DNA from 3 places in the Actinoplanes sp. NPDC049598 genome. Region 1 is predicted to be linked to each of the others. Evidence: riboswitches for the same ligand, from Rfam matches in the RefSeq annotation. Region 1 holds a riboswitch; each other region holds the start of a gene.
What was found. Region 1 has a riboswitch for cyclic di-AMP ahead of AB0J66_RS30895 (hypothetical protein). Riboswitches for the same ligand answer to the same signal wherever they lie in the genome.

Region 1 (3,078 bases):
CGGTGTTGGCCGCCTTGAGGGCGCTCTCGGCCTGCACCTTGCGCTTGGCCATCAGCGCGACCTGCTTCTGCTCGTTGCGCACCTCGGTGTCGATGGCCACCTTGGCCGCCTGCTGGGCGTCCCGGGTGGTCTTGAGCGCCGCGACCGCCGTGTTCTCCTTGACCGCGATCGTCTCCAGGGTCTCGGCCCGGTCGAGGAAGCCCTCAGACGAGCCGGCCGCGAGCAGCGCGCTCATCGGGCCGAGGCGCCCGGTGCGGTACGACTGCTGGATGATGTCGTCCAACGCCGCCTGACGCGGGCCGATCTGCTGGTCGAGCTCCTTGAGCTTGGCCGCGAGCTCGGCCTGGCGCTTGCGTGAGCGGTCCAGCGCCTCCTTGGCCTCGACGAAGCCCTTGGAGGCGGCCTCGAGCTGCTGGATCAGGGTCTTGGGAGCGCCCTCGCCGTCGTCGCCGGTGTCGCCCGGCGCGGCCGAGGCCGGGGAGGCCAGCGCGAGGCCGGAGAGCGCGACGAGCAGCGCCAGGGTGGCTGCTAATCGTCGCCGGACAGTCTTGTGCCGCACACCTGTTCCTTCCGTCGGCCGCCGACCGAGTTAGCTGACGGGTTCGGGACGGAAGTGATCCCTACCGCGGATGCGGATTCACCCCGGAAAGATTGGTTCCCCGGCTCGTTCGGAAACGATTAGGCGGCGATCCCCGGGGGGTGGGGATCGGCACCGACCATACCGAAGACATCGAACGATCGACAGTTATCGCACGCGACGCAATTGAATGGCGACACACCGTGACTGCAATTACGGAATGTTACAAGTGGACTACGCGAATACTGTTTCGCGAGGCCTGAAGGGCGGCCCGTTGTCGGGTAAACTCGCCGTCGGCCCGCCCAACCAGGCACCGCCCCCGAGGTGCCGGCGGCCACCGCCCAATCGCCGCGAGGCGAGCCGGGGAACCAGGTCAGTGTGGGGTGAGTCCGCGTCAAGCGGTAGGGATCGCTTCCGTCCCGAACCCGTCAGCTAACCCGGTCGGCGGTTTACTCGGAAGGAACCTGCATGACCGTACGACCCCGCCGGTGGCTGATGCTTGCCCTGGCGCCGATCGTCTCTGTCGCTTTCCTGGCCTCGCCCATATCTCCGGCTTACGCCGAGCCCGGCGACGGGACCTCCGCGACCCCGGACGAGTCGGCCGGCAAGGAGAACCAGACCCTCGACGAGTTGATCGAGTCCTCGAACCGCCGGTTCGTCCAGGCCAAGGGCGCCGTGGCCAAGTCGACGGCCGCGCAGAAGGCCCTCGCCACCAAGATCAAGACGGCCGAGGCCCGGCGCAACGAGCTGATCCCCGAGGTCAACGCGATCGCCAACCAGCAGTACCGGTTCGGCCAGCTCAACGCGGCCAGCTTCCTGCTCAGCAGCAAGGGCTCGGACGACTTCCTGCGCCGGGCCATGTCGCTCGAGGAGATCAACACCGAGCACGACCGGAAGCTCGGCGAGCTCAACAAGGCGATCGACGAGGTCACGAAGTCCAAGGTGGCGCTGGACGCCGAGGTCAAGAAGCAGCAGACCAACCTGGTCGCGATGCAGAAGCAGAAGGAAGCGGCCAGCCAGGCCCTCAACCTGGTCGGCGGCGAGGGCCTCACCCAGGGCCACGTGCTCGCCAAATCTCCCGTCGCCAAGGCCGCGCCCCGCAATTCCGACGGCGGTTTCTCGCCCGAGTCGTGCACGGTGAAGGACCCGACGACCAGCGGCTGCATCACCGCCCGGACCTTGAACATGTACAAAGAGGTCAAGAAAGCGGGCTTCGACAGATTCGTGGGCTGTCACCGTGACGGCGGGCCGTTCGAGCATCCGAAGGGCCGGGCCTGCGACTGGTCATTGCAGGACAGCGGTTTCGCGGTCGCGCACAACGCGGACATGAAGGAGTACGGGAACAACCTGATGGCGTTCCTGGTCCGCAACGCGGACCGGCTCGGCATCTATTACGTGATCTGGTACAAGCAGATCTGGTTCCCCTCCGAGGGCGAGTGGAGGGCGTACCACGGGCCGAGTGACCACACCGACCACGTGCACGTCTCGATGCTCTGATCCGCCACTCAAACGTGAAACGGCCCCCGGTTCGCACCGGGGGCCGTTTTCGTCATTCGGTGAATCAGGCGGTCGCGCGGCGCACCGGAGCACGGCCGGCCGGCTGGGCCGGCGCCGGGCCGACCTGCGACGGGGCCGGGTTGGGCACGGTCACCGGCTTGACCTGGGTGACCTCGACCTCCTTGCCGTGGTGCAGCAGCACGAGCCGAGCCGAGCCGCCGCCGTTGCGCAGCGAGTACGTGGTCTCCTCGGGGGTGACGTTGACCCGCAGGCGCAGGCCCCGCCAGAGCATCGAGAAGTCCAGCGCGTTGATCCGGCTGGGCAGCCGCGGCGCGAAGGAGAGCTCGCCGTTGAAGTCACGCATGCCGCCGAGCCCGGCCACCAGCGAGATCCAGGTGCCGGCCAGCGACGCGATGTGCAGCCCGTCCCGCGAGTTCTGGTGCAGGTCGTGCAGGTCCATCAGGGCGGCCTCGCCCAGGTAGTCGTGCGCGAGCTCCAGGTGGCCCGTCTCGGCCGCCATCACGGCCTGGACGCAGGCCGACAGCGACGAGTCGCGGACGGTCCGAGCGTCGTAGTAGGCGAAGTTGCGCGCCTTCTCCTCCGGGGTGAACGCGTCACCGCGGATGTACATCGCCATCACCAGGTCGGCCTGCTTGACCACCTGCTTGCGGTACAGGTCGAAGTACGGGTAGTTGAGCAGCAGCGGGTACGCCTCGGGCGGGGTGTTCTCGAAATCCCACTCCTGCAGCCGGGTGAAGCCCTCCGACTGCTGGTGCACGCCGAGCTCCCGGTCGTACGGGATGTGCACCGAGGCCGCCGCGTCGCGCCAGCTCGCCGTCTCCTCGTCGTCCACGCCCAGCTTGCGGGCCAGGTCCGGGTGACGCTTGGCGGCGTCGGCCGCGGTCAGCAGGTTCTGCTGGGCCAGCAGGTTGGTGTAGATGTTGTCGTTGACGACCGCCGTGTACTCGTCCGGGCCGGTCACGCCGTCGATGTGGAAGCGGCCG
Region 2 (3,078 bases), on a different contig from region 1:
GGGTGCCGCATCTCACGACGGCCCAGGTTCTGGTGCGGTTCGACGACCGGTACGCCCCGGCGCGGCTCGGCCTGCGGGAGGACATCCCGGTCTCGGTGCTGCCGGACGACCCGCTGGCCGGCCGCGGCGAGCCGCGGGTCTCCGTGGTCAGCGACGAGGCCGCCTTGCTGGCCACCCTGCGCCGGACCCTGCTCGACGAGCACGTCACGCCGCTGCTGGACGCGGTCCAGGGCGCGGCCCGGGTCAGCCGCCGCCTGCTTCTGGGCTCGCTGTCGGCGGGTATCGCCCACGCGGCCCAGCGCGCCTCGACGGTGGCGGGCGCGCCGCCGGGGGAGACGACCGGCCAGGTGCTGCGCATGCTCGACGTGGCCCACCTGGTCGACTGGAACACCGAGCGGGTGCGCCGCCGGACCTGCTGCCTGGCCTTCACGATCCCGCATCAGCGGTTCTGCGCCGACTGCTCGTATTGGAAGTGATGAAGCGTTGAACCCGACATGGGAGCGCTCCCGTATGGGTAACCGGGAGGCATGCTGATGGCGCTGTTGCTGGATCTCGCGAACATTCTCGGCGGTTTGCTGCTCGCCGCGGCCCTGCTGCGGCAGATTCCGCGCGTCGGCGGCGGGTTCGGCACGTTCGCCGACCGGGTCGCGCCGTGGGGCTGGGTGGTCGGCGTCGTGGCCCTGGTCGCCGGCGGTTACTACCTGCTGGTCCACCTCTTCGACGGGCCGCACGTCTTCCACTTCGAGGTGGTCGGCATCGCGGTCGGGGTCGCCCTGCTGTGGGACCGGCTGACGGGCCGCAAGACCGCGGAGGCGCCGTTCGGGCGAGGGCTGCTGCTGGCCGTCTTCGGCATCATCGCCGTTGTCGTCGGGCTCCAGGGCCTGGTAACGCCGGACTGATCGGCCTGGTCGCAGCCTTGATCGGTGATCACGGCAAAACGGGGCAGAACCGGGCGCATTCCCCGGCCGGGCGCACTGAGAACAACGTCACGATCGCCCTTCGTGGCTTTGCCGAGGGTCGATCGGCGTGGTTACGGTCGGCCGGTCCCACGATCGTGGGCACCGCGGGCGGAACGCCGAGTCCTGCCGCCGCCCGACGGAATTCAACTCAGGCATGGAGCGGGGGACCCAAACGTTCTCCGGCACGCCACCGCGCGTGCCTCGGGGTGAAGCCGCCTCGCGCGGCCGGGCACCTCAGCCCGAACCCGACAGCTCACCTCGTAGGCGTGGAGGTTGTTCTTCCATGGCACAAAACCGTAAGCACACCGTCGCGCTCGGCCTCACCACCGCCGGCGTGGCCGGAGCGTTCGCCCTCTTCGGCGCGGCCCAGCCGGCCCAGGCCGCGGGCAGCGTCAACTGGGACGCCGTCGCCCAGTGCGAGTCCGGCGGCAACTGGAGCATCAACACCGGCAACGGCTTCTACGGCGGCCTGCAGTTCACCAAGAGCACCTGGAAGGCCTACGGCGGCGGCAAGTACGCCAGCACCGCCAACAAGGCGAGCCGGGGCGAGCAGATCGCGATCGCCGAGAAGGTCCTCGACGGTCAGGGCATCGGCGCCTGGCCGGTCTGCGGCAAGAAGGCCGGCTCGTCGAAGAGCTACAAGGGCACCAACACCGGCGGCGCCTCGGAGAAGAAGTCGTCCTCCACCGCCAAGAAGTCGACGACCAGCAAGAAGTCGGCGACGCACAAGTCGGCGACGACGCACAAGTCGTCCACGACCCACAAGTCGACGACCGCCGCGCCCCGGAGCACCACGAAGACGACCGGCGACTTCTACATCGTCCGCGCCGGCGACACCCTGGCCAAGATCGCCAACCGCTACCAGATCGACGGCGGCTGGGAGCGGCTCGCCGAGCTCAACAAGAGCATCATCGACGACCCGAACCTGATCTTCCCGGGTCAGCGCATCGCGATCTGAGCAAGGCTCCCCGCAGCGAGAACCACCCGGCGGCTCGCCCGGACCTCGGTGCTCTTCCGCACCGGGGCCGAGGCCGCCGCCAGCATCGCGGCCGCCTGCGCCTCGTCGCGCAGGCTGCTCGCGGTGCTGCGGGCGAGCGAGACATCGTGCCAGGCGGCCGACTCGGCGGCCGTGGCCAGCTCGTACCGCTGACGCAGCCACGCGGCCGAGGCCCGGGCGATCACCAGCTCCTGCTCGACCTGGTGGAGCCGGGCGTCCCAGCCGTTGCGCTCGGCCATCGCGTCGGCCAGGGCCGAGGCGGGCAGCTCCCCGCGGCCGACGGCGGCCTCGACGGCCCGGTGCAGGAAGCTCTCCCGGTCCGCGTACTCCGCGCAGGTCCGGGCCGACCAGGGCGTGCCCCAGACGGCGCCCGCGGCGGCCCGGCGCACCCGGGCGTCCGCCTCCAGCCAGGCGTCGTAGGCGACGTTGACCGCCTGGGCGGCCTGCTCCCAGACCTCCTGCCAGCGGCCGGCGCTCGCCGCGGCGCGCTCGGCCGCCACCTGGATCTCGGAGGCGAACTGCGCCGCCTGGGCGGCCTCCTCGGCCTGGCGGTTCTTGAAAGCGCTCCGGGCCCGCAGCACGGCCACGGTCTCCTGGGCCGCCTTGCGCGGGTGGCGCATCGCCTGCGGGCTGCCCAGCAGGAGCAGGGCCGGCAGGGTGAGCAGCATCAGCGTGGCCCAGATGGCCGGCGCCGGTGAGGAAACAAGCATCTCCGCTACAACGTTCATGATCGTCAATCCGTCCGCGTGTCGAGTCCACCGTGGGCAGCTGCGATCAGCGCGGGAAGGCGCTGATCAGGCGGACGCGGCCGGAGGCGCGCGAGAACCGCGGACACCCGCGGTGAACTGTGTGCTGAGGACGGTGGCGCGGTCGATCGGCGCCTGCTCGGACTCCGCGGACTCGTCGGGCTCGGTGAGCGAGGACGAGGGATCGGACACAGCGGAGGAGGAGACAGCGGCCCGCGGGGAAGACGTCGCGGACGGCCGCTGCGGCGTGGCGACCTGCGCCAGCAACACGAACAGCAGAACGGACAACAACGAGCGCAGCAGGAGTGTCCTGCGGTCGCCGGTCGTCGTCATGGACCCAACATAGCGAGCCATGGGAGATCTTGCCCGCCCGCCA
Region 3 (3,078 bases), on a different contig from region 1:
CTTCGGCGTCGACGTGCAGGGCGAGCTGTACGTGCTGAGCGACTACCCCGGGTGGCTGAGCCGGGTGCGTTTCGAGTGAGCTTGCGGCCGGGCCGGGAGGCGGTACAACGCCGTACGCCTCCCGGCCCGGTCCGCCGCTCCGGGGTCAGGCGAGCCGGCGGACGACGTAGTTGGAGCTGAAGATCTTCCGCTTGCTGACCCGCGCGCCACTGTGCGGCGAGTCGTAGATGTAGCCGTTACCGGCGTAGATGGCGGCGTGGTAGCCGTACGAACCCCGGCGCGAGATCAGCAGATCACCGGGCTTCTTGGCCGACTTGCTGACGCCACGGCCGTACCGCTGCTGCGAATGCGCCTTGTGCGGCAGCTTGACACCGACCGACTTGCGGTAGACGTACATCGTGAAGCCGGAGCAGTCGAACCGGTGCGGTCCGGCCGCGCCGTAGAGGTAGAGCGCGCCGACGTGCCGACGCGCCTCGGCCAGGATCTTGGCCCCCTTCCCGGACGACGGCCTGATCACGGTGACCTTGATCTTCCGGCCGACGTGCGCGGCGAAGACGGCGTTGCCGGTGTAGGAGGTGCGGAAGTATCCCGTCACCTTCGGCGCGGCCGAGAAGCTGACCGTTCCCTTGCTGGTCAACCGCTTTGCGAACCAGGTGTGCCACTTGCCGTTCCGGTACGCCTGCAGGCGTACCACCCCCGAGGTGATCGCCGCGCCGGTGGCGGGGTTGCGGTAGGTCGCGGTGATCCGCACCGACTTGCCGGCGGTCAACGACCGGGCGCTGTACGTGGTCCGGATGGAGACCTTCTTCTTGGCCGCGGCGGCTTTCGTCGCGGAGACGTGCGCCGTGGGGGCCGGGCCCGCCGCGGCGACCGCGCCCGGAGTGCCGACCAGCTGGCCGGCGCCGAGGCAGAGACCCAGGGACAGTGCGATGGTGCCGGTGCCGACGGACATGCGGCGCCGGCCCGAACTGTGTTCGTGCACGGTGGAAACATCCTTCCGGCACGCCTGCGAGGTTAGCTGTCGGGTTCGGGCGGGAAGGTTGCCCGGCCGCCGGGGGCGGCTTCACCCCAAGGCCCTCGCCACGCCGCCCGCACCGGGTGCGGTGGCGCCGAAGAGCCGATGGTGGTTCCCCCGTCCCTGCCCCGTATGCCTTCGCGGTGGTGGTGTCGCTCATGGTCGCGACGACCGACCGGGGTAGGGCTCGGCGTGAGCCGGTTCGTCGCGAGCCGGCCCGCTCTGCGGTCGGCCCCATCTTGCTACACCAATTCCGCCGCTCCCTCCGAGCAGCAAAGACTACCCAAAGTAGTTGGCACATTGCTGAGTGCCCGGTTTCTTGCAGTTGAAATGACAAGCAGTTATTGATCTGCTACAAGAGGTGTAAGTCGACCAGTGAAAAAGGCCACACAATTCTCGGTCGAGGGATAGGCCCGGCGAGGCTGGTAACACCTACAAAGTGTAGGTTTTTACTTTCCGGAAGAGGCGACGCCATCTGATGACCGCAGCCCTCGGCCCCTCGTTCCTGAACCCGGAACACCTGATCTCCACCTTCGGCCTTCTCGGCATCCTGGCGCTCGTCTTCGCCGAGTCGGGCCTGCTGATCGGTTTCTTTCTGCCCGGCGACTCGCTTTTGTTCACCGCCGGGCTTCTGGTGGCCGACGGGACGTACCTCAAGCAGCCCTTGTGGCTGATGTGCCTGCTGGTGTCGATGGCGGCGGTGGCCGGGGACCAATTCGGTTATCTCTTCGGCCGCCGCTTCGGGCCGTCGCTGTTCCGGCGGCCGGACTCGCGGCTGTTCAAACGCGAGAATCTGACCCGGGCCAGTGGATTCTTCGAGAAGTACGGCGCCCGGTCCGTCGTTCTCGCCCGTTTCGTTCCGATCGTGCGGACCTTCACGCCCATCGTGGCCGGAGCCGGCCACATGAAATACCGCACCTTCCTGCTTTTCAACGTCATCGGCGGCACGCTGTGGGGCTGCGGGGTGACGATTCTCGGCTATTTCCTCGGGCAGATCGCGTTCGTGAAGTCGAACATCGAACTCATCCTCGCCGGCATCGTCGCCGTGTCGGTCATTCCGGTCGGCATCGAGCTCCTGCGCGGCCGGCGACGGGCCCGGGCCGGCCGATGAGGGCGGGTCACGACTCGTCGGCCAGCAGCTGCCGCAGCAGGGCGGCGTCCGCCTCGTCCAGCGTCCCGACGAACTGCTGGAGGACCCGGAGCCGGTCCGGGCGGGCGGCCAGGGCCGCGCTCATCTGCGCCGCCGCCGCGGTGGCGGCATCCTGGGTCGGCCAGTAGGCGTGCCCGCGGCCGGCGCGGCGCCGCTGGACGGTTCCCTTGTCGTGCAGCCGGATGAGGATGGTCTGCACGGTGTTGTAGGCGAGGCCACCACCCAGCGCCTCCTGCACCTCGGCCGCGGTCATCGCCTCCGGGGCGGCCCACAGCACGCTCATGGCCGCCGCTTCGAGGCTGCCGGGCGTCCGCCGCCCGCCCTTCGTCGTCACCGTCCTGACCTCCGCGGTCAGGATAGCCGCGGCGGGGTCCGATCTGCTCGGACCCCGCAACGGTCAGGCGGTCGCCAGGAGCTTGCTGTCGACCGCGGCGGCCATGGCCTCCATGCCGGCGTTGTTGGGGTGCATGTGGTCGCCCTGGTCGAAGCGGCTGCTCCACCGGGTCGGGGTGGCCGGGTCGTGCACGGCGGCGTCGAAGTCGACGACGCCGTCGCAGCCGCTGGCGCTGGAGCGGACGAACGTGTTGAAGGTCTTCCGGCCGGCCTCGCCCGTGCTGTTGTAGCTCTCCGAGTCCGCGTACGGCACCAGGGTTCCGCACAGGACCTTGACGTTCGCGCCGTGGCTGCGCTTGATCAGCTGCTTCAGGCCGGTGACGAGCCGGGACCCGCCGGACGCGTCGGCGCCGCCGAGGTCGTTGATCCCGAGGTCGGCGACGATCACCCACTTGACGCCGGGCTGGCCGAGCACGTCGCGCTGGAGCCGGTTGAGGGCGCTGCGGCCCTTGCCGTCCTGCAGGAAGGAGTTGCCGCTGATGCCCGCGTTGAGCACCCCGATGGCGCGGCCCTCGCCGGT

Region 2: another riboswitch for cyclic di-AMP. It lies ahead of AB0J66_RS07925 (transglycosylase family protein); the one in region 1 lies ahead of AB0J66_RS30895 (hypothetical protein).
Region 3: another riboswitch for cyclic di-AMP. It lies ahead of AB0J66_RS39610 (NlpC/P60 family protein); the one in region 1 lies ahead of AB0J66_RS30895 (hypothetical protein).

Annotation. Positions count from the first base shown of each region.
Region 1 is NZ_JBFAOX010000015.1:129,446-132,523, reverse strand. Features, by position in the region: gene AB0J66_RS30900 (hypothetical protein) at 1-559, opposite strand, end outside; cyclic di-AMP (ydaO/yuaA leader) riboswitch at 563-695, opposite strand; cyclic di-AMP (ydaO/yuaA leader) riboswitch at 906-1,039, shown strand; gene AB0J66_RS30895 (hypothetical protein) at 1,046-2,074, shown strand; gene AB0J66_RS30890 (glycoside hydrolase family 65 protein) at 2,139-3,078, opposite strand, start outside.
Region 2 is NZ_JBFAOX010000002.1:436,023-439,100, reverse strand. Features, by position in the region: gene AB0J66_RS07935 ((2Fe-2S)-binding protein) at 1-476, shown strand, start outside; gene AB0J66_RS07930 (hypothetical protein) at 534-899, shown strand; cyclic di-AMP (ydaO/yuaA leader) riboswitch at 1,084-1,240, shown strand; gene AB0J66_RS07925 (transglycosylase family protein) at 1,243-1,917, shown strand; gene AB0J66_RS07920 (hypothetical protein) at 1,899-2,684, opposite strand; gene AB0J66_RS07915 (hypothetical protein) at 2,751-3,035, opposite strand.
Region 3 is NZ_JBFAOX010000026.1:48,743-51,820, reverse strand. Features, by position in the region: gene AB0J66_RS39615 (PQQ-dependent sugar dehydrogenase) at 1-79, shown strand, start outside; gene AB0J66_RS39610 (NlpC/P60 family protein) at 146-982, opposite strand; cyclic di-AMP (ydaO/yuaA leader) riboswitch at 989-1,116, opposite strand; gene AB0J66_RS39605 (VTT domain-containing protein) at 1,494-2,126, shown strand; gene AB0J66_RS39600 (BlaI/MecI/CopY family transcriptional regulator) at 2,134-2,499, opposite strand; gene AB0J66_RS39595 (GDSL-type esterase/lipase family protein) at 2,563-3,078, opposite strand, start outside.